Regions from separate parts of the Streptomyces sp. NBC_01384 genome, predicted to be linked through region 3. Evidence: riboswitches for the same ligand, from Rfam matches in the RefSeq annotation. Region 3 holds a riboswitch; each other region holds the start of a gene.
What was found. Region 3 has a riboswitch for cyclic di-AMP ahead of OG747_RS17240 (NlpC/P60 family protein). Riboswitches for the same ligand answer to the same signal wherever they lie in the genome.
Positions count from the first base shown of each region.

Region 1 (5,355 bases), 5.5 Mb from region 3:
TCACGCGCTCACGGCCCTGCGGTTCACCCAGGGCCTTCTCCGCGGCGTCCAGCCGGTACCAGCCCTCCCAGGTGGTGAAGCGGACGTTCCGCTCGGCGAGGAACGCGTCCACGGCCTCCGGGGCGGGCGACGCGGGCGTGTGCAGCCGGCCGTTCGCGTGGTCGTCGAGCAGACTGGCGACGGTCTCGTTGGCGTCACCCTTGGTGTGGCCGATCAGACCCACCGGGCCGCGCCGGATCCAGCCGGTGACGTACGTCGACTGCTGGTGTTCGCCGGTCTCCTCGACGACCCGGCCGGCCTGGTCCGGGACCGTGCCCGACTCGACGTCCCAGGGCAGCTTGGGCAGGCTGTCGGAGAGGTAACCCACGGCGCGGTAGACCGCGGTGACGTCCCAGTCCTTGAACTCGCCGGTGCCCTTGACGTTGCCGGTGCCGTCGAGGGCGGTGCGCTCGGTGCGCAGGCCGACGACCTCACCGTTCTCGCCGAGGATCTCGGTCGGCGACTCGAAGAAGTGCAGGAACAGCTTGTGCGGCCGCTCGCCGATGTCGCGGATGGCCCAGTTCTCCAGGGTCTTGGCGACCATGTCGGCCTGCTTGTTGCCGCGCCGGGTCGCGATCGAGCCGTCGTCGTAGTCGATGTCCTCGGGGTCGACGATGACCTCGATGTTCGGGGAGTGGTCCAGCTCCCGCAGCTCCATCGGGCTGAACTTCGCCTGCGCCGGGCCGCGGCGACCGAAGACGTGGACCTCCAGGGCCTTGTTGGCCTTGAGGCCGTCGTAGACGTTCGGCGGGATCTCGGTCGGCAGCAGTTCGTCGGCGGTCTTGGCCAGGATGCGCGCCACGTCGAGCGCGACGTTGCCGACGCCGAGCACGGCGACCTTCTCCGCCTCCAGCGGCCAGGTCCGCGGCACATCCGGGTGCCCGTCGTACCAGGAGACGAAGTCGGCAGCGCCGTACGAGCCCTCGAGGTCGATGCCGGGTATGTCGAGCGCCCGGTCGGCCGTCGCCCCGGTGGAGAAGACGACCGCGTCGTAGAAGGCGCGCAGGTCGTCCAGGTTGATGTCCCCGGGGTAGTCGACGTTGCCGAAGAGGCGGATCTGGGGCTTGTCGAGCACCTGGTGCAGGGCCGTGATGACGCCCTTGATCCGCGGATGGTCGGGGGCGACGCCGTAGCGGATCAGACCGAACGGGGCCGGCATCCGCTCGAAGAGGTCGATGGACACACCGGGCTCGACGGCCACTGCGGACTTCAGCAGCGCGTCGGCAGCGTAGATCCCGGCGGGGCCGGCACCGACAATGGCTACCCGCAGAGGGCGAGGCATGATCAGGTTCCCTTCGAACGGTGGCAGGGTGACTCGCCCGGAAGCCTAAACTAAGGCAAACCTTAGTCAGTAGTCGGGCCGGATCTATGACCCCATAAGCCCACCTTATGAGTCGTTTCCCGAGAAGCAGGCGCCCGGGGAACGGGAGCAAAATGGGATATGTGGGTGTCCGACGTGTGTCAGTGGACCGCCTCGTGGAGCAGCCGTCGGGCCGCGGGCTGGTGGCGATTCCTCTCGCGCTGATCGTAGTGATCGCCGTGGTGGACCTGCACTCCCCGACCGATGTCCACCTGGGTCCGTTGCTGGTCATCGCCCCCGCCCTCACCGCCTCCTTGGCCGGGCCGCGGCTGACCGCGCTGGTCGGGGTACTGGCGGTGGCCGCCCAGGTGTTCATCGCGATATTCCACGGCGGGCTGACCACGGCCAACCACATCGCGCAGATCATCGCCCTGTCCGTACTGTCCGCGCTGGTGGTCTTCGTCTGCCACGTACGGGAGCGGCGCGCTCGGGAGCTGAGCCGGGCACGGTCGGTGGCCGAGACGGCGCAGCGCGTGCTGCTGCGGCCGCCGCCCCGCAGGATCGGGCCGTTGCGTGTGGCCTGGCTGTATCTGGCCGCCGACGACGAGACGCAGATCGGGGGCGACCTGTTCGCGGTCACCCGCGCCGCCCAGGCCTCCTCCACCCGCGTCATCATCGGCGACGTCCGCGGCAAGGGCCTGGGCTCCATCGGCGAGGCGTCGGTGGTGCTCGGCGCGTTCCGCGAGGGTGCTCACCGGTACGCCACACTGCCCGAACTCGTGGCGGCGCTCGAGGTGAGCGTGCGCCACGATCTCGAGGACGTGGCCGACACCCGGCACGACCCCGGCGAGCACTTCGTCACCACGCTCGTCCTCGACATCCCCGACGAGGGACCCCAGTCCGAATTGATCAACTGCGGTCATCCGCCGGCCCTGCTGCTGCGCGATCACAAGGTGACGGCCCTGCACGCCCACCACCCCATGCCCCCGCTGGGCATGTGCGAACTGCCCGTCGCGAGCCACCGCCCCGATCCGTTCACCTTCGAGACCGGCGACATCCTGCTGCTCTACACCGACGGCGTGATCGAGGCGCGCTCACCGACAGGCGCGTTCTACCCCCTCGCCGAACGGGTCGCCGCCTTGGCCGCCCCCAGCCCCGAAGCCCTGCTGCGCCACATCCACGACGACCTCGTCGCCCACGTCGGCGACCAGCCCAACGACGACGCCGCGCTCCTGATCATCGAACGCATCGCCTCCCACCACCTCCACCGGCCGCACTTCACGACCCGCCCCGTCAACGGCCACCACCTGCCCCACCCCAGCGGAACGTCCCCGCCCGCGGAACGCTGACCGCGGGCGTGGCGCCTCACCCGTGCTTGCGGCGTTCGGGAAGGTCGGCCCGGAAGGCGCGGGCCGCGTACGTTCGGCCGCCGTTGTCCAAGGGTCAACGTCCAAAGGGCGCCCCGGACGCTCTCCGGCCGACGAGGCCGAGCACTTCTGCCAGTACGACGAAGGTCACAAATACATATCGGGCACTTCGCACTTCAACCTTCACACGAGGCGCACAAATTGGCTAAGTTGGCGGATGGACCGCACGACTCCCTCCGGCGAACCTCGCCGGGTCGCGCGGCCTCCGCCAAGTCCGGTGCGCCCCTGGGGCAACCGGAGCCGGGGACCCAACCGAACTTGGGGTGAATCGGCCCAACTGCCCGGCAGGGCAAGGGTCGTAGGGCATGCCTTCCGGAATCCTCCGCCCGAACCCGACAGCCGACTCGGTAGGCGGAGCACGGAAGGAGTACGTCCCCCATGGCGCCGGAACGAACCCCGCGCCCTGGAGGCAGCAGCCTCCCTGGCACGCGCACCTCCGCCCGAGCGACGGCGGCCCTCACCGACGCGGACGGACCGAGCCGCGAAGAGGTCCAGCAGCGGATCCACAGCCTCTACGACCAGGCCGAGAACGCCACCGGGTTCGTCAACGGAACCCGCGCGATGACCACAGGGAGCCGCAACCGCGTCAGCCCGGCACCCGAAACCGTGCGCAGGCGCAGCGATCCCGCCCTCGACGACGTCACCAAGCCGTGGTTCGACGTGGCGCGCACGCGGTTGGGTCCGACCGTGCCGGCCAGGCTGCCCGCCGACAGAATGCCGAACCGCCCGGCCGAGACGCGGCCCACGGACCCGGCGCGGCGTTCGGAAGAGGGACTCACCAACCGTGAGCGGGCGGCGGCCGGCCGCCCCGTACCGGAGTTGACGGCCGGACCCGCGACCGGCGCGGCAGCCGGTCCCGTTGCGGAGCTGACCGCCAGGCCCGCAGTCGCCGCACTCCCGGCGGCCCCCACACTCCCGGCAGCCCCCGCGCTCCCTGCAGCCCCCGCGCTCCCTGCCGTGCCGGAGACATGGCAGGAGGCCACGAAGGCTCTGCCCGCGCCGGCCGCCGAGCCGCAGCACTCCTCGCTGAAGGCCTCCAAGGAACAGAGCCGGCGCAAGCTCACGACCGCCCGTGAGCTGCTGTCCAAGCACACCGGACAACGGAGCACGCCGCTCGCGGCAATCGAGTCGCGATCGACGGAGGACGCCTGGGGTGCCGCCGAGGAACAGGCCCTCCTTCAGGCCCAGGCCCAGGCTCAAGTCCAAGCCCAGGCCCAGGCTCAAGCCCAGGCCCAGATCCAGGCCCAGGCCCAAGCCGAGGAGGCGTGGCTGGGACAGCAGTCGGCCGCCCTCACCATGGACGCGTCCATCGGCACCGGCATTCCCCTCGGCATCATCGGAGCCCCCCTCGACACCGGTGCCGGCACCGGCACCGATACCGGCGCCGAACCGAACTCGGGTTACGGCATGAAGGCCACGAAGGCACTCGCCTTCGCCCGCGCGCAGATCGGCAAGCCGTGTGTCTGGGGCGCGACCGGACCGGACTCGTACGATTCCTCCAGCCTCACCCAGGCCGCGTGGAGGGCCGCCGGGGTGGCACTCCCCCGGACCGTGCACGGTCAGGCGACCGCCGGGACGCCGGTCCCCCTCGCCGACATCCAACTCGGCGACCTGATCCTCTTCTACGGCGACGTCAGCCACATCGGCTTCTACCTCGGCAACGCCATGATGATCCACGCCCCGAGCCCGGGGGCGTACATACGCGAGGAGTCGATCTTCTTCGCCGGACAATCGGCGATCTACAGCGCGGTACGGCCCACCTGACTCCCTGAGACTCGGCCCCCTCGGACCGGAACAACCGGCGAGTACAGCGCACTCGCCGGTCCTTCCGGTGGCGCCGGCATCCCGGACACCGTCCCGGTCCTCTCCTCAGACGGCCATCGCCTCCTGCAGCCACCGGGTGACCCGGTACGGCAGCCACCAGTCCAGCTCGCCCACCCGCAGGACCAGGTGTTCCGCGAGGACGTCGGCGGGGACACCGGTGTGGGGGGATGCCTCGGTCCAGGCGGGCGATGGCGTCTCAAGAGCAAGTAGACATTCCGCTTTATGCCATGAATCCGAGCGGTTTGAACGGCCCACGCTCCAGGGCGGTCAGCAGGCCCTCCGCGAGTCGCGCGTACGCCGACGTGTGCCGGGCGTCGGCGGCGACCGCCCGCGCGTACGCGCGGGTTCGGGCACCGGGGAAGGTGCGAGCGAAGGCCTCGGCGTCGGCCGTCGCATACGCCGCCGCCACCGCTCGCGCGTTCGCCAGGGCGTTGGCCTCGGCGTAGGCACGGGTGTTGGGCTCTGTGGTCGACTCCGCGTAGTCGGTGCCGTACTTGTCCGCGTCGGCGCCGTCGAAGCCGTTGGCGACGGCGTAGGCCCGGGCGTTCTCGTAGGCGACGGCGAAGGCCTCCTCGAAGCCGTAGGCGTCGCGATAGACCTGCCGGAGCACCGGTTCCAGCAGGTCGGCCCATTCCTCTCGCGTGACCGACCTTCCCTCAAGTGCTCGTTCGTGCGCGGCGGCCAGGGCCGCGCAGGCAGCCGTGGTGCGCCCCGCGCGTGCGTCCACCGCGGCCAACAGCGGGATCACCGTGTACAGGTGCCACG
Region 1 covers NZ_CP109559.1:9,309,048-9,314,402, reverse strand. Annotated here, with positions in the region: gene OG747_RS42700 (FAD-dependent oxidoreductase) at 1-1,321, opposite strand, end outside; gene OG747_RS42695 (PP2C family protein-serine/threonine phosphatase) at 1,498-2,688, shown strand; cyclic di-AMP (ydaO/yuaA leader) riboswitch at 2,963-3,136, shown strand; gene OG747_RS42690 (C40 family peptidase) at 3,145-4,530, shown strand; gene OG747_RS42685 (DUF5825 family protein) at 4,636-4,845, opposite strand; gene OG747_RS42680 (SpcZ) at 4,811-5,355, opposite strand, start outside.
Region 1: it holds a riboswitch for cyclic di-AMP, as region 3 does, so the genes downstream of both, OG747_RS42690 (C40 family peptidase) here and OG747_RS17240 (NlpC/P60 family protein) in region 3, are expected to answer to the same signal.

Region 2 (5,355 bases), 200 kb from region 3:
CCTACCGGCGCAGCGGTTATACGACCCCGCACGCGCCGACTCGTGCGAGCGGCACCGAGCTGGCCTGGCTTGCGGGTGACGACCTGCGGCCTCTCTTTACGATGCTCGCACGCTTCGTGCGGCCGGGCGCGAAGCACCTGTATCAGCTGTGGCGGACCAACCGCCGTGGCAGCAGCACCAGTACGACCACGAAGTGACGGAAAAACGTCCTGGGGAGGGGACTTCGTGAATCATCCGGTAGCAGTCATCGGTGCCGGGCCATTCGGCCTGTCCACCGCCGCTCATCTGCGGGCGCGGGGCATTCCGGTGCGCGTGTTCGGCGAGCCCATGGTGAGCTGGCGCGACCACATGCCCGAGGGGATGCTGCTCAAGTCGACCCCGGCCGCATCCAGTATCGACGCCCCGCAGCGTGGACACACGATCCTCGACTACTGCAACGCGGCGGGGATCCGTCGGCTCGTCACGGACGAGGACATCATCCCGGTCGAGACGTTCATCGCGTACGGCGAGTGGTTCCAGCAGAAGTTGGTGCCCGAGCTGGAGCGGGTGCGGGTGGTGTCCGTCGACCGACGGGGCGGCGAGGGTTTCGAACTCAAGCTGGACTCCGGTGAGTCGTTCACGGCACGGGCGGTCGTCGTGGCCACCGGGCTGTACGGGCTCGCCCATCTGCCGCCCGAGCTCGGCGGCGCCGCGGCGGACGGGCCCACACCCACCGGCCCTGTCTCGCACAGTTCCCAGCACCACGACCTCAGCCGGTTCTCCGGCAAGGAGCTGATCATCGTCGGCGCGGGCCAGTCAGCCCTGGAGACGGCGGCGCTCGCGGCGGAGGCGGGCGCGCGGGTGCGGGTGGTGTCCCGGGGCCGCGGCAAGGTCGCCTTCGGCGCGCCGCCCTGGGAGCAGCCGAAGCTGCGCCCGGAGTCGCCCTTCGGGCGTGCCTGGTCGCTGTGGGCGCTCAGTTACTACCCCCACCCCTACCGCTATCTGCCCGCCGAGGCCCGGCACTACCTGGTCCGCCGGGTACTCGGTCCCCTCGGCGCCTGGTGGCTCCGCGACCGCTTCGAGGGCAAGGTCGAGGTCAGCGAGGTCTCCGGGATTGTCGGCGCCGGTGTTTCCGGCGGACGCCCCGTCCTCTCCGTCCAGACCCTGGGCGGCCGGGCCGAGGAGCTCTCCGCCGACCATGTCATCGCGGCGACCGGCTATCGCGTCGACATCGCCGCGATGGACTTCCTCGGACACGAGTTGCGTACGGAGCTCGCGGTGAGCCGCGGTACCCCGAAGCTCGGTGCCGGGTATCGGTCCTCCGTGCCCGGGCTGTACTTCACGGGGTTGCCGGCGGCGGCTTCGTACGGGCCGGTGATGCGGTTCGTGTGCGGTACGGAGTTCGCTTCGCCGCGGCTGGCCAAACACTTGGCGGGCGCGCACGGGTGAGGTGGCCGGGGTCCGTACGGCCGAGGGGGCGGTGGCTTGTGGGCCACGCCCCCGGGCCGGGGGCAACCCATCGCTCCAGAGCATGAGTTGGGGTTCGGCGGTCACATCCGGCGGTGCCGCGTCATCCTCTGGAGTGACATTCCGCTCGGAGTTTTTTCGTACCGCCCACTTCGGTGCGTGGGGGCGGAACCGGACGTTGTACGCCTGGAACGCCCCGTACGGTGGGCTGTGTTGCTGACGGGATACCGGACGTCGTCCGGTTCACGCCGGGCCGATGAGTCGTTCGATCCGTATTCTTCGGATCATGGCCGCTCCGACTGCATATTCACTCATCGCCACTGACTTGGACGGAACGCTGCTCCGCGGCGACGACACACTCTCCGACCGGTCCCGGGCCGCGCTGGAGAGGGTGGCCGAGGCGGGCGCCCGGCATTTGGTGGTGACGGGGCGCCCGGCGCCGAGAGTACGACCGCTGCTCGACGAACTCGGCGGTGTGGGGCTGGCGGTGTGCGGCCAGGGGGCGCAGTTGTACGACCCGGCGGAGGACCGCCTGCTGTGGTCGGTGACCCTGGACAGGGAGCTCGCGGAGACGGCGCTCGGCAAGATCGAGGCGGAGGTCGGGCTGCTCTACGCGGCCGTGGACCAGGACGGCGTGGACGGGCTGACGCTCATCGAGCCGGGGTATGTGATGCCGCATCCCACGCTTCCGGCGGTACGGGTGCGCCGCCGCGACGACCTCTGGACGGAGCCGATCAGCAAGGTGTTGCTCCGTCACCCGTCATTGTCCGATGACGAGTTGGCGGCGGCGGCCCGTGGAGTGGTGGGCTCCCTGGCCACGGTCACCATGTCGGGGCCCGGCACCGTCGAACTCCAGCCATGCGGCGTGACCAAGGCGACCGGCCTGGCCCTCGCCGCCGCTCACCTCGGCCTGACCCCCGCCGAGACCATTGCCTTCGGTGACATGCCCAACGACATCCCCATGTTCGACTGGGCCGCCCACGGGGTCGCCATGGCCAACGCCCATCCGGAACTGAAGGCGGTGGCCGACGAGGTGACCCTGTCGAACGAGGACGACGGGATCGCGGTGGTACTGGAGCGGTTGTTCCCCATCGACCTCGGCGGCCCCGTCGGCTCTGTCAGCTCTGTCAGTAGGGCCCGTTGACGTTGTCGATCGAGCCGTAGACCTTCGCCGCGTAGTTGCAGGCGGCGGTGATGTTCGCGACCGGGTCGTAGGGGCTCATCGAAGTGCCCGCCACGTGGTAGGCCTTGAACGTCGGGTCGATGACCTGGAGGAGGCCCTTGGAAGGGATGCCCTTCGCGGCGTTGGAGTCCCAGTTGTTGATCGCGAGGGGGTTGCCGGAGGACTCGCGCATGACGTTGCGGTAGATGCCGTTGTAGGTTCCCGGAATCCGGTTGCGGGCCATGATGTCCAGCGACTGCTTGATCCAGCCGTCGAGGTTGTTCGTGTACTTCTTCGGGGAGGCGGCGGTGGACTTGGCGGTCACCTTTTTCGCCTTTGTCGTATTGGCGGTGCTTTTGACGGTTCTCGTGCCCACGGTCAGTGTGAGGCCCGGGGGGAGCACCGTCGGGTCGGGACCGATGACCGCGCGGTTGGCCTGGTACAGCTTCTGCCAGCCGCCGCTTGAGGGGTACTTCTGCGCGATCGTGGCCAGGGTGTCGCCCGCGACCACCTTGTACGTGATGAGCTGGACGTCAGTGGTGGTCGCGGTGACGGTGGCGGCCTGGGCGCAGGTCGCGCCCAGGATCGGGAGGGCGAGCGCGACTCCACCCATTCCCGCGGCGAGGATGCCGCGGGCGAGGAAAGTGCGGGTCTTCGGGCAGCGGCCATTACCACGTGCGGCCATGACGGATTCCTCTCCGGCGCCTGCGAGGTGAGCTGTCGGGTTCGGGCGGGAGCTGCCCGGCCGCACGATATGTGCGACTTCACCCCTAGCCGTTCCGGTGTCCGGATCGGCGGCTTACCTGGGTCCCCCGCTCCTGCCGCGCGTGTGTGTGGGTGGGGTGGAATTTTCCGGGCGGCGGCAGGATTGGGCGGTCCGTCCGGATTGACGTGAACGTATGCGAGAGCACATGTCGGGAACAAGTCCTGATTTCCCGGTGTTGATCGCTTTCACCTGGGTTTAGTGAGGGGTGAATTGCCCGATTATTCCGGAACGTGACGCTCAACTTGCCTTATGCAAAGGGAGAGTCATTGGGCGGGGGTGGGGGATGTTCCCTGTTTGCGCGTGACCCAACTCACGCGACCAAGCGTGCGTAAAGCGACAATGGCGGCAACTCGGGCATTAAGGTGCGAGCGTCCAGGCGGCCGAGTCTTCGGGCGGGGCCGGGCGCACCTCCCACACGGACAGGTCCGTGTCGGGGTCGTCGTCGGGGAGCCGGCCCGCGTTGGGCTTGAAGTAGAGGCCGTAGGCCCAGTATCCGGGGAGTTCGTGGCACATCAGGTCGGGGTGGGGGCTGAACTCATGCCCCGCGTAAGTCCTGTTGATCCTCGCCACCGCTTCGGCCCGTGAGATCCCGAAGCGCGTGACCATCTCGTCGGCCATCTCGCGGAAGTACGCGAGCATCCCCTCGTCCAGGGCCATGAGGAATTCACCGGTCCGCGCCATGCTCCTCAGGGTTGCCCATGGCACTGCCAGGACTCCAGCCCGCCGTGCGCGGGATTCTCTTCTCCCACGTCCGGTGGAAGACCACCTCGTGGCCGTCCTTGCAGATCAGTTCGTTGGAGGTGATGAACTCGCGTGCGTCGCAGGTGATTTCGGAGCGGGTCTCGACCCTCGCGTCCCAGGACAGATCCGGGCGGTGCAGACGGATCGACCACGTCGAGCGGGCGCGGGCCGAGAGGGGGTCCGACTCGACGATCGCGTACGTGTCCAGCGCGTCCTGGGTGTATTCGAGGCCGTCCGGGTGGATGAGGGTGCCGCCGTGGCGGGGGGCCACCTCCAGGCGCCATTCACCTTTTGCCACGTCACGTACGACCAGGCGTTCGGGGCGGAGTTCGTCGAGAGTGGCCGGGACGGCCACCCCGAGGGGTTCGGACTGTTCAGGCTCCCCGAAGGCGATCTCGGGGTCCGACTCCCGCGCCCGTACCGGGAGTTCGAGAGAACTGCCCGCCGGGTCCAGGGTGAAGCCCGCCTCCGAGCCCGGCTGGGGCCAGATCCACGGCCAGTACGCCGAGGAGAGGGAGAGGCGGATGCGGTGACCGGGCGGGAAGGCGTAGCCAATGGCGGTCAGGTCGAAAACCACGTCCTCCGTAGAGCCCGGTTTCCAGGAGACCGCCTGATCGGGGCCGTAGCGCGCTGACAGGTCCAGGGCACCCCGGGTGACCAGGGTCGAGGAACCGTCGGGCGCCACGTCGCACACCCGGGCGATCACCTGGCCCCAGGGGGAGTGGGACGTCAGACGCAGGCGGACCCTCGGGCGGCCCAGGATCCAGGTCTCCCCAGGGACCTCGAACTCGAAGCAGGCCGACCTCGCGTCCTCCTCCCGCTGGTTCGGCGGCAGGTCCCCGTCGTTGCCGGCGGGACGGAAGCGGCCCGCGTCCACGCCGGTGTGCTGGGGGGAGCGCACCAGTACGGGTGCACCCCGGAGCACGTACGCGATCGGGGTCACGGAGGGGGAGGGCCAGACGGCGTCGCCCACCCAGCGGCCGGGGAGGGACGGGTACGTCGTGGCCGGGGGGCGCGCGTCCATGACGTACGAGCGCAGGAGCGGGAGCGGGAGCGGCGTCGCGTCTGTGCCGGTTACGTTCGCGGCGGTCGAGTCTGTGCCGGTTGAGCCTGTGGCGGTCGCGTCTGCGTGGGTCGCGTACGCGTCGGGCGGGTTCGTGTCGGGCGCGTTCGTGTCGGTCACATCCGTGGTGGGTGGCTTGAGCCAGTGGTCCCACCAGTTCAGCGTCTCCTGGAGGAA
Region 2 covers NZ_CP109559.1:4,010,404-4,015,758, reverse strand. Annotated here, with positions in the region: gene OG747_RS18250 (ATP-grasp domain-containing protein) at 1-197, shown strand, start outside; gene OG747_RS18245 (FAD-dependent oxidoreductase) at 226-1,428, shown strand; gene OG747_RS18240 (HAD family hydrolase) at 1,733-2,590, shown strand; gene OG747_RS18235 (transglycosylase SLT domain-containing protein) at 2,574-3,293, opposite strand; cyclic di-AMP (ydaO/yuaA leader) riboswitch at 3,298-3,458, opposite strand; gene OG747_RS18230 (hypothetical protein) at 3,732-4,055, opposite strand; gene OG747_RS18225 (CocE/NonD family hydrolase) at 4,039-5,355, opposite strand, start outside.
Region 2: it holds a riboswitch for cyclic di-AMP, as region 3 does, so the genes downstream of both, OG747_RS18235 (transglycosylase SLT domain-containing protein) here and OG747_RS17240 (NlpC/P60 family protein) in region 3, are expected to answer to the same signal.

Region 3 (5,355 bases):
GGGGTTGTCGGAGAGCGCGAGCTGCAGCGCGGGGTCCAGGCCTCCGCTGCGGTACTGTGCCGCGGCGAGCGAACCCAGTGCGTCGCGCGCCGAGTTGAGCCGGTCCTCCTTGCGTGCCGCCTCGTCGCGCAGTGCGTTCAGCCGCTGCTCGGCCTTGTCGGCCTTCTCCTTCGCTCCGTCGTACTTCTGGGTGGCGATCTCCGCCTCCTCGTACAACTTGTCCACCTTGGCCTTCACCTGCGCCGGTGAGAGCTGTGGGTCCGCGTGCCCCGTTCCGTCGAAGCCCGCGGCCGTCGCCGCGCCCGCGAGGGCGATGGTCGCGGCGGTGCGGGCCGTGTTCCCGCCGAGCGAGCGCTGTCTGGGCTTGCGGTGCGCTGCCACGAGGGCCCACATCCTTCCCGGGGGGACTTCCGTACGACCGCCGGGACGAGCGCGGTCGGCGGGGGACGCGTCCGGCGGCGGCTCACACAGGGGGAGCGGGCCGCCGCCGGACCTTTCTCGGCGGTGGTGTCCGGCGGCCGCCCCTGGCCCGGGCGGCGGTGGGGAGCCGGTCACCTGGTGGAGGACGCTAAACCTCAGAGTGATGCGCCGGTAACGTCATGTACGGAACTGGCGCCACTGGATCGCCGGGTGACCGTATGTGACCGTGATCCCAGCCTGGCGCCGTCGACTTCACGCAGTGCGATGACCGATGGGGTGGTTCCGGGACAACCGGCGGTTCCCAGGTGGTACAGGTCTACATGGGGTGGGCCGGTGACAAGGGGGACCAGGGCCGCCTATTAGGCTCCGGCTCCATGGACGTACTCATCCATCTCTTCGTCGGCCTGCACATCATCGGCATCGCCGCGCTCCTCGGCGGTTTCCTCACCCAGATGAAGGCGATGGGCCAGGGCACCGCCCGGTTCGTCCCCGCCATGCTGCACGGCGCGCTGACCATGCTGGTCACGGGCATTGTTCTCGTCGGTCTCAACCAGGCCGACGACCACTCGGTGAACACGATCAAGATCGGCGTGAAACTGGCCCTGCTGATCGTGATCCTCGGGCTCGTCTATGTGAAGCGGGACGACGAGAAGGTGGAGAAGCCCCTGTTCGGGCTGGTCGGGCTGCTGACCATGGCGAACATCTTCATCGCGGTGCTGTGGACCTGAGCAGTGCCGTGGACCTGACGGTTCCGGCCGCCATCACCAACCAGGCCGCCACCGCGATCCACAGCAGCACCCGCCCGAGCCCCTTGGGCCACGAGACGTCGACGGCGGTCGCGACCGTCAGGGCCGCCGCCGCGGTCATGCCCATCGGGAACACGGTCGCCCAGCGCCGCACGTCGTAGCGCGGGCGCGGCCACAGCAGCTCCGCGACGGCCAGGACGAGGTACCAGCCGAGGCCGAGCACGAGCAGGCCGACGGTCACGCCGTGCAGCACGCCGTTGTCGTCGTCGTTCCAGAGGTAGGGGTTCACTCGGTACGCGGCGATCAGCTTCGATCCGGCCAGGGCCGAGATGGTGAGCGCGCCGCCCGCGATCCAGTGTTCCCCGGCCCCCACGGCGACCTCGCGGAAGTCGAAGCACAGCAGCGCCACCACGTACAGCGCGATTCCCAGCCAGAACAGCACCAGCGCCGTGTGCGCGAGCCAGTCCGCGCGCACGGCCGGGGCGAGCGCCGCGCCCAGCACCGCGAGCCCCTCCGTGGCCACGGCCGGGAGAAACACGGTTCCGGGCATACCGCGCGCGATGTGCCGTACGACCAGGAAGAGCAGTCCCGGCCAGAGCGCGGCCGACAGGGCGAGCAGGGCCTCCGCCGGCACCTGCCACCCCAGCGTGACCAGCCGGGTGCCGAGCACGGTGGTGGCCGCGACCGAGGTGAGCGCGCCGGGCGTGCCGGCCTCCGCCACCCACCGCCGCCGCTCCCGCAGCAGCCGTACGACGAAGTCCGTGGCGAGCCCGAGCCAGCCGACGGCCGCCAGGGCCAGCGCGATGCGGGAGAGGGTCTCGTAGCCGGTCAGCTGCAGCCCGACCGAGAGGGTTCCGGTGGCCATGACGGCGGCTCCGGCACTGGGCGGACGCTGCGCCCACCAGGTGTGCAGTCGGGCCCACCGGGCGCGGGGCGGGGAGGTGGCTGGCATGGGCCCGATGCTAGGGATCTTTGAACGGGTTGCCCGCGGGGCACGCGCGCGAAGCCGGGAAAACGCCCCCACGCGCGTGTGGCGCACGAAAACGCGGGGCACGCGCGCGTGGAGCCCGATGAGTTTCACGCGCGCGTGCCCCGCGGCAAGGCGTTATGCCGGACGCACCACGCTGTGGATGATCGACTCGCCGCCGTAGAAGATCGACTCCTCGCGGACGTACGCGCCCGGCTTGGGGGCGTGGATCATCATGCCGTTGCCGATGTACAGGCCGACGTGGCTGATGTCGTCGTAGAAGAAGACGAGGTCACCGGGCTTGATGTCGGCGAGGGCCACGGTGGTGCCCACGTTCACCTGGTCGTAGGTGGTGCGCGGGAGGGCGACGTCGGCGGCCTTCCAGGCGGCCTGGGTGAGGCCGGAGCAGTCGTACGAGCCGGGCCCGGTCGCACCCCACACGTACGGCTTGCCGATCTGGGCGCGGGCGAAGGCGATGGCCTTGTCGGCCTTGGTGGCGTAGGAGGAGTCGGCCGCCGAGGTCCCGGAGGTTCCAGAGGTCCCGGTGGTCGCGGAACCTGTCTGCTGCTGGGCCGCCGCCTCCTGGGCCTTCTTCGCCGCCGCGGCCTGCTGCTGCGCCAGCTCCGCCGCTTTGCGGTCGGCCTCTTCCTGCTGCTTCTTCTCGATCGCCGCGAGCCGGGCCTTGTCCTCGGCGGTCAGCTTCGAGAGCAGTTCGCGCGCTTCGGCGAGCTTGCGCTGGACATCGGCCTTGGACGTCTTCAGGGAGTCCTGCGACGTGGTGAGCGTCTGCAGGCTCTGGGAGGCCTCCGCACGTTTCTTCGTGGTGGCGGCCTGCTCGGTGACGTAGTCGTCGACGGCCGCCTTCTGGCGGGTGGTCAGACGGTCCATCAGCTGGCTCTGGTCGAAGTAGTCCTGCGGATTGTCGGCCAGCAGGAGGCTCGCGGTGTCGGGGACGGCGGCACCGGTGCGGTACTGCGCCGCCGCGAACGAACCCAGCTCCTCGCGCGCGGTGTTGAGCTTCTCCGTGCGCTTGGCCACGTCGGTGAGGAGGGAGTCGACGCGCTTGCGCTGCTGGGCGGTCTTCTCCCTGGTCGCGTTGTACTTCTCGGTGGCCGTCTCGGCCTGGTGGTAGAGATCGTCGACCTTCTTCTCGACCTCTTCGATGCTCGGCTTGGAATCGGCCGACGGCGCGGCGTTCGCCGTCTGGGAGAGCAGGGCCACGGAGGTGAGGGCCGCGGTGGCGAGGGCGGGGGTCCGTATGCCCGCTATGCGCGTACCCGTAGGACTCCACTTGCGATGTGACGCCAAGAGAGGCGACTCCTTCCGTCATCCGCCTACCGAGTTAGCTGTCGGGTTCGGGCGGGTACTTCCGGAAGGTTTGCCCTACGGTCCTTGCCCCACAAGGCAGTTGGACCGATTCACCCCAAGGTCGGTTTGGGTCCCCGGTTCCGGCTGCCGCGCGGGCGCACCGGATTCGGCGGAGACCGCACGGCCCGACGACGTTCGCCGGTTGCTGTCGAGCGGTCTGCCCGGCACGGTAGCCAAGTCATAAGTGTTCTGTGAAGTTTGATGTGCGATATGCCCGATACATTTTCGTGACCTTGACCCTGGGGGCCGCCGGTCATGGCTGACCGTAAGGAAGCGATTCTGAACGGTGACGGCGGGCCGTGGTGGGTGATGGTGGGCTGTGGCGGCGGAAAGACGGCACGCGGTCACGGAAAAACCGGTCGGGTTTCCAGGGTGGCCTCGGGTTGTCAGTGGGGCGGCCTAGACTCGGAGAGCGATGAGCAGCCTCTTTGACGACAGCTTCCTGGCGGACCTCCAGCCTTCAAGGGCCCATGAGGAAGAGCCCCCGCCGCCGCCCGAGGACGGGGCGCCGGAGCCGCTTCCGGACGACCTGTTCGGCGGCCGTTTCGACGTGCCCGCGAGCCGGGACACGTACTACCGCGACGGTGCGCACCGCCCTGCCGTGGACCCGGCGGCCCTGCTGGACGGGCTGAACGAGAACCAGCGCGCGGCCGTGGTGCACTCCGGCTCCCCGCTGCTCATCGTGGCCGGTGCCGGCTCCGGCAAGACCCGGGTGCTCACGCACCGGATCGCGCATCTGCTGGGCGAGCGCCATGTCCACCCCGGCCAGATCCTCGCGATCACCTTCACGAACAAGGCCGCGGGTGAGATGAAGGAGCGCGTCGAGCAGCTCGTCGGCCCGCGCGCGAACGCGATGTGGGTGATGACCTTCCACAGCGCGTGTGTGCGGATCCTGCGCCGCGAGAGCAAGAAGCTCGGCTTCACCTCCTCCTTCTCGATCTACGACGCCGCCGACAGCAAGCGTCTGATGGCGCTCGTATGCCGTGATCTGGATCTCGATCCGAAGCGTTTCCCGCCGAAGTCCTTCAGCGCCAAGATCTCGAACCTGAAGAACGAGCTGATCGACGAGGAGGACTTCGCCGCCCAGGCCGCCGACGGTTTCGAGAAGACCCTCGCCCAGGCCTACGCGATGTACCAGTCCCGGCTGCGTGAGGCCAACGCGCTCGACTTCGACGACCTGATCATGACCACGGTCAACCTGCTGCGCGCGTTCCCGGATGTCGCCGAGCACTACCGGCGCCGCTTCCGACATGTCCTGGTCGACGAGTACCAGGACACGAACCACGCGCAGTACGCCCTGGTCAGGGAGCTCGTCGGCCCGGCCGCCGGTGACCGGTCCGAGGACGTGTCGCCCGCCGAGGGCGACCTCGAGCCCGCCGAGCTGTGCGTCGTGGGTGACGCCGACCAGTCGATCTACGCCTTCCGTGGCGCGACCATCCGCAACATCCTCCAGTTCGAGGAGGACTACCCGGACGCGACGACGATCCTGCTGGAGCAGAACTACCGCTCCACCCAGACGATCCTGTCCGCCGCCAACGCGGTCATCGAGCGCAACGAGTCCCGCCGCCCCAAGAACCTCTGGACCAACGCGGGCGCCGGTTCGAACATCACGGGCTATGTCGCCGACACCGAGCACGACGAGGCCCAGTTCGTCGCCGACGAGATAGACCGTCTCACCGACGCGGGTAAGGCCAAGGCGGGCGACGTCGCCGTCTTCTACCGTACGAACGCCCAGTCCCGTGTCTTCGAAGAGGTCTTCATCCGCGTCGGCCTGCCCTACAAGGTCGTCGGCGGCGTCCGCTTCTACGAGCGCAAGGAGGTCCGGGACGTCCTGGCGTATCTCAGGGTCCTGGC
Region 3 covers NZ_CP109559.1:3,810,132-3,815,486, reverse strand. Annotated here, with positions in the region: gene OG747_RS17255 (NlpC/P60 family protein) at 1-381, opposite strand, end outside; gene OG747_RS17250 (hypothetical protein) at 795-1,148, shown strand; gene OG747_RS17245 (tellurite resistance/C4-dicarboxylate transporter family protein) at 1,126-2,118, opposite strand; gene OG747_RS17240 (NlpC/P60 family protein) at 2,272-3,441, opposite strand; cyclic di-AMP (ydaO/yuaA leader) riboswitch at 3,449-3,623, opposite strand; gene pcrA (DNA helicase PcrA) at 3,917-5,355, shown strand, end outside.

Region 4 (5,355 bases), 1.3 Mb from region 3:
TTCTGTAGTCTTCTGGTCACTATGAGTCGTCCCGCTGCGAGTCGTCTGCGGTGGCTGGTGCGGCGCGGCCCGGCGCTCGCGCTGCTGCTCGCCGCGGGCGCCCTGTTCCTCGGGGCCTGCCACGGCGGCCACGACTTCGTGCCGCACGGCGGGACCGTCGTCGCCCCGGCCGGGGACCACCACGGATGCGGCGGCCCGGCGGACGCCGAACACGCCACGGACGAGCATCACATGGCCGCGCAGACCGGGGAGCGGAAAGGACCGCGAGGGGAGCCCCGGACGCGGCAGGCGCCGGGGTTGTCCTGGGCCCGCGCGTACTTCTTCGGCTGTACATCGTCGACGAGGGCGACGAGGGCACCGAGGGCGTTGCACGGGCTGCGGCGCACTGGGGTGCCGGGGGCCGAGCTGTAGGGCGTACGTACCCAGCCCGCCACGCGTGTCCCCCGGTCGGGCCACACCGGTCGCCTGCCGCCCCCGCTCCGGGAAACCTGGACGGGTGGGGCAGCGAGGAGGTGTGCAGCGGGCTGACGAGCCGGACGACGAGTCGTACGAACGGCTGTGCGGGGAGTCGTGCGACGAGCCGTACGACGAGCAGGCGCCCAGCCGGGTCGAGACGGACCGGAGCCGGATGTCGTATGCGCGCAGCTTCGTCCGGGTACTGCCCGCGCTGCTCATCGCCGTCGGCGCGTTCCACGACTACTTCACCCCGTCGGCCTTCACCGCGGGGCCCCTCTTCACGGCCGCGCCGCTGGTGGCCGCGCCGCTCTTCTCGCTGCGCGGCACGGTGCTCACCGGCACCGCGGCGGTCGTCGCGGTGCTCTCGATCCACGTCAGGCTCGGCGTCGTACTGCGCGTGGTCGCGATGACCGAGGTGATCACGATGGTGACGGTCGCCGTGCTGGCCGTGCTCATCAATATCCTGGTCCGCCGCACGGGCGAACGGCTCGCCTCGGCCCACGAGATCGCCGAGGCGGCCCAGCGCGCCGTGCTGCCGGAACCCGACGAGCGGATCGGCGGGGTCGAGGTCGCGGCGCGCTACGAGGCCGCGCAGGCGGGCGCGTTCATCGGCGGTGACCTGTACGCGGTGCAGGACTCCCCGCACGGCGTACGGCTGGTGGCGGGCGACGTACGCGGGAAGGGCATGGGCGCGGTGGCCGCCGTGGCGGTGGTCATCGGGGCGTTCCGGGAGGCGGCCGAGCAGGAGGCGACGCCGGAGGCGGTGGCGCAGCGGCTGGAGCGGGCGCTGGCCCGCGAGGGCACCCGGCGCGAGGGCCTCGACGCCTTCGAGGGGTTCACCACCGCCGTCCTCGCGGAGATCCCGCACGAGGGCGCGGTCGTACGGATCGTCAACCGCGGCCACCCGCCGCCGCTGCTCCTGCACGCGGACGGCACGCTGGTCACGCTCGCCGCCGCGAACCCGGCGCTGCCGCTCGGAATGGGTGAGCTGGGCAGCTGGCCGGACCGCGCCGAAGAGGCGGCGTTCCCGCACGGGGCAACGCTGCTCCTCTACACGGACGGGCTGTCCGAGGCCCGCGACGCGCACGGCCGTTTCTACGATCCGGCCGCGCGCCTCGCCGGACGCGTCTTCCCCGGCCCCGACGCACTGCTGGCCACGCTCGCGGAGGAGGTCCGCCGGCACACGGGCGGCGTCCTGACGGACGACATGGCGCTGCTCGCCGTACGACGGCCGTAGCCGCCGCGGAGGACTTCTCGATCGTTGTCACGAGGGGTGATCGGGCGGTTCCCCTCCGCATGACAACTGACACGCTGTCAAGTGACCCGGAAGTAGTGACGCGTGGTCAAGTCGTCCGATTTTCGCCGTTCGTGACCTGTAAGTCCTGGCCAAGAGTGGTTAATGATCAGTGCGAACGGCTTGGAATCAGGTACCCGGGTCTATTAACGTTCGATAACGCAGCGCGGTCGTCCCAGCCGTCACAAGAGTCGGCTCCGTGCGCACGCGCCGAATCCCGCAAGGGAACCGGGGAACCATCAACTTGGGGTGAATCGAGCGTCTTTCACGGTGGAGACACCGTGGGTCGACGCGCGTAGGAGACCTTCCTGCTCCGAACCCGTCAGCTAACCCGGTAGGCGAGAAGGAAGGAAAGGAGCACGCCCAAGTGGCGTCCAACCGGCCCGCCCAGCCCACTTCGTTCGCGCCGAACGACACCCAGACTTTTGGCTACGCCTACGGCAAGGACGAGGGCCCCTGGGAGGAGTGGAACCCCACCGAGGATTCCGTCCTTCCCGTCCGCGGCCGGCATCGCGTCTCCAAGCAGCGCGGGGGCGGACTCGCCCGCAGCTCCACGGTTCTGGGCGTCGGTGTCCTGGCCGCCGTCGGCGCGGGCGGCATGGCCACCGCGGCGCCCGGCAAGCCGCCGGTCTCCATCTCGCTGCCCGACTTCTCCTCGGTCACCGAATCGGCCAAGGCGCTGATATCCGACGGCGGTTCCAGCACGCCGAAGGCCTCCGCCACCCCGCTCACCAGCGCCGGTGTGAGCAGCGCCGACGCCGCGCGGGGCAACAAGGACGCGGGCGAGGCGCTGCGCGCCCGCATCATCCTGCAGGCCGAGTCGCAGCAGGACCAGGTCGACAAGGCGGCCCAGGACGCCGCCGAGGCCGCCGCCGCGAAGAAGGCGGTCACGCTGGCCGCCCAGGAGAAGGACGGCGCCGAGGCCAAGGTCGCCGCCGCGAAGAAGAAGGCGGACGAAGAGGCCAAGCAGAAGGCCGAGGCCGCGCGCCTCGCCGAGCTCGCCAAGAGCTACTCGCTGCCGACCTCCTCGTACACCCTGACCGGCCGCTTCGGTGACCCCGGTTCCATGTGGTCCTCCGGCTACCACACCGGCCTCGACTTCGCGGCCCCCACCGGCACGCTGATCAAGGCGATCCACGGCGGCACCGTCACGGAGGCGGGCTGGGCCGGCGCGTACGGCTACCGCACCATCCTCACCCTCGACGACGGCACCGAGCTGTGGTTCTGCCACCAGTCGTCCATCAGCGTCAGCGTGGGGCAGAAGGTGGCCACCGGCGACATCATCGGCCGCGTGGGCGCGACCGGCAATGTGACCGGGCCGCACCTGCACCTGGAGGTCCACCCGGGCGGCGGCGACGCGATCGACCCGATGGCGTGGCTGCAGAGCAAGGGCCTGAACCCCTGATCCTTCCGGCGCGACGGGCCTGATTCCTGATCCCTCCGGCGGGCCGGGCCCGCAGGTGGAATGCGGAATGTGGAATACGGCCGTCCGGTACGGGCGTTGAAGTCAGGCATGACTTCTCTCCGCAAGCTCGGTTCCTCCGGCGTCGAGGTCTTCCCGCTCGCCCTCGGCGGCAACGTCTTCGGCTGGACCGCCGACGAGGCGCAGTCCTTCGCCGTGCTCGACGCGTACACGGCCGGGGGCGGCAACTTCGTCGACACCGCCGACGCCTACTCCTCCTGGGTCCCCGGCAACGAGGGCGGCGAATCGGAGACGATCATCGGCAAGTGGTTCGCCGCGCGCGGCAACCGCTCCGACGTCGTCCTCGCCACCAAGGTCGGCAGCCACCCCCAGTACAAGGGGCTGTCCGCGAGCACCGTCAAGGCGGCGGCCGACGCCTCGCTGCGCCGCCTGGGCACGGACTACATCGACCTCTATTACACCCACTTCGACGACACCTCGGTGCCCGTCGAGGAGATCATCGGCGCGCTGGACGAACTGGTCCGGGCCGGCAAGGTCCGGGAGATCGCCGCCTCCAACATCTCCGCCGAGCGGCTCGCGGAGTCCGTGGAGTTCTCCGACCGCGAGGGCCTCGCCCGCTACGTCGCCCTCCAGCCCCACTACAACCTCGTCTCGCGCGACACCTACGAGGGCCCGCTCCAGGAGGTCGCTTCCCGCACCGGCCTGGCCGCCGTCCCGTACTACGCGCTCGCGTCCGGCTTCCTCACCGGCAAGTACCGCCCGGGCACGACGGTCGACTCCGCGCGCGCCGCGGGCGCTGGCAAGCACCTGGAGACCGAGCGGGGCCTGAAGGTCCTCGCCGCCCTCGACGAGGTCGCCCAGGCCCATGACGCCGAGGTCGCCACGGTCGCCCTCGCCTGGCTCGCCGCCCGGCCGACGGTCGCGGCCCCGATCGCGTCGGCGCGGACGGTGGAACAGCTTCCGGCGCTGCTGGGCGTGGCGGACCTGAACCTGACGGACGCGGAGCTCGCGAAGCTGACGGAAGCGTCCGCCTGAGGCCTACGCCTGAGAGGAGTTGTACGCCGGATACGGCGTCGCCGGTGCGGGATACGGCGTCGCGGTGGCGGGGTACGGCGTCGCGGTGGCGGGGTACGGCTGCCCGGGTATCGGCGCGTAGCCGTAGCCGTACCCGGGCCACGGCGGCGGCACCTGCATCGGCACCTGTGTCGGCACCGGGACGGCCGGGGCCATCGCCCGGGCCGCGTACGCGAGGGAGGGGCGGGCGACCTCCCGGCGGCGCCACAGCTCATGGAGCAACTCCCGCTCCCGTACGACGAAGTCGGCGTTCGCGCGGCCACTGCGCCCCCGGTGCCGCAGAAACGCGAGCGAGGTCGCGTACGCCTCGTACTGGGCGACCGAGCGCGCCGCCTCCTTGCCGAAGTGGTGGGCGGCGTAGTCGCGGGCCAGCCGCCGCGCCCGCATCGAACCGAGCACATACGGCTCGGGCGGGGTCAGCCACCCGGCGGCGGCGTACGCCGGAAGTTCGGTCTGTACGGTCTTCAGCTCCCGCTGCCGCGTCCAGATGACGAGGAAGGTGAGCAGCCCGAACGCGGGCACCATGAACGCGCCGTACACCGCGTAGAACCCGTACTCGCCGAAGTTCGACGAGCCGTTCCACATGGAATGCATGCCCATCGCGAGCAGCAGCCCGGCGAGGGGCAGCAGGACGCGGCGCAGGTGCTGGCGTTCGGCGGATTGCGCCGCGATGCCGAAGCCGATGCCGGTGAACACGGTGAACAGCGGGTGCGCGAACGGTGACATCACGACGCGGACGAAGAAGGTCGCGGCGGTGACGGAGGCCAGTCCGCGGTCGCCGCTGAGCTGGTCCGTGCCGAAGGCGGTGCCGAGGTAGAGGATGTTCTCGGTGAAGGCGAAGCCGGTCGCGGTGACCCCGGCTATGACGACCCCGTCGACGATGCCGGTGAAGTCCCGCCGACGGAAGAGAAAGATCAGCAGTACGGCGGCGGCCTTCGCGGACTCCTCGACTATGGGCGCGATGACGGTCGCGCCGAGGGTGTCCGCGCTGGAGGGATCGGCGGTCGCCGTCTCTATCCATCTGGTCGCGAAGCTGTTGGCGACGATCGCTATCAGCGCCGCCGCGCAGGCGCCCCAGGCGAAGGAGAAGAGCAGGTTCCGCCAGGGG
Region 4 covers NZ_CP109559.1:5,103,129-5,108,483, forward strand. Annotated here, with positions in the region: gene OG747_RS23500 (hypothetical protein) at 22-411, shown strand; gene OG747_RS23505 (PP2C family protein-serine/threonine phosphatase) at 629-1,693, shown strand; cyclic di-AMP (ydaO/yuaA leader) riboswitch at 1,949-2,106, shown strand; gene OG747_RS23510 (M23 family metallopeptidase) at 2,118-3,155, shown strand; gene OG747_RS23515 (aldo/keto reductase) at 3,264-4,208, shown strand; gene OG747_RS23520 (PrsW family intramembrane metalloprotease) at 4,212-5,355, opposite strand, start outside.
Region 4: it holds a riboswitch for cyclic di-AMP, as region 3 does, so the genes downstream of both, OG747_RS23510 (M23 family metallopeptidase) here and OG747_RS17240 (NlpC/P60 family protein) in region 3, are expected to answer to the same signal.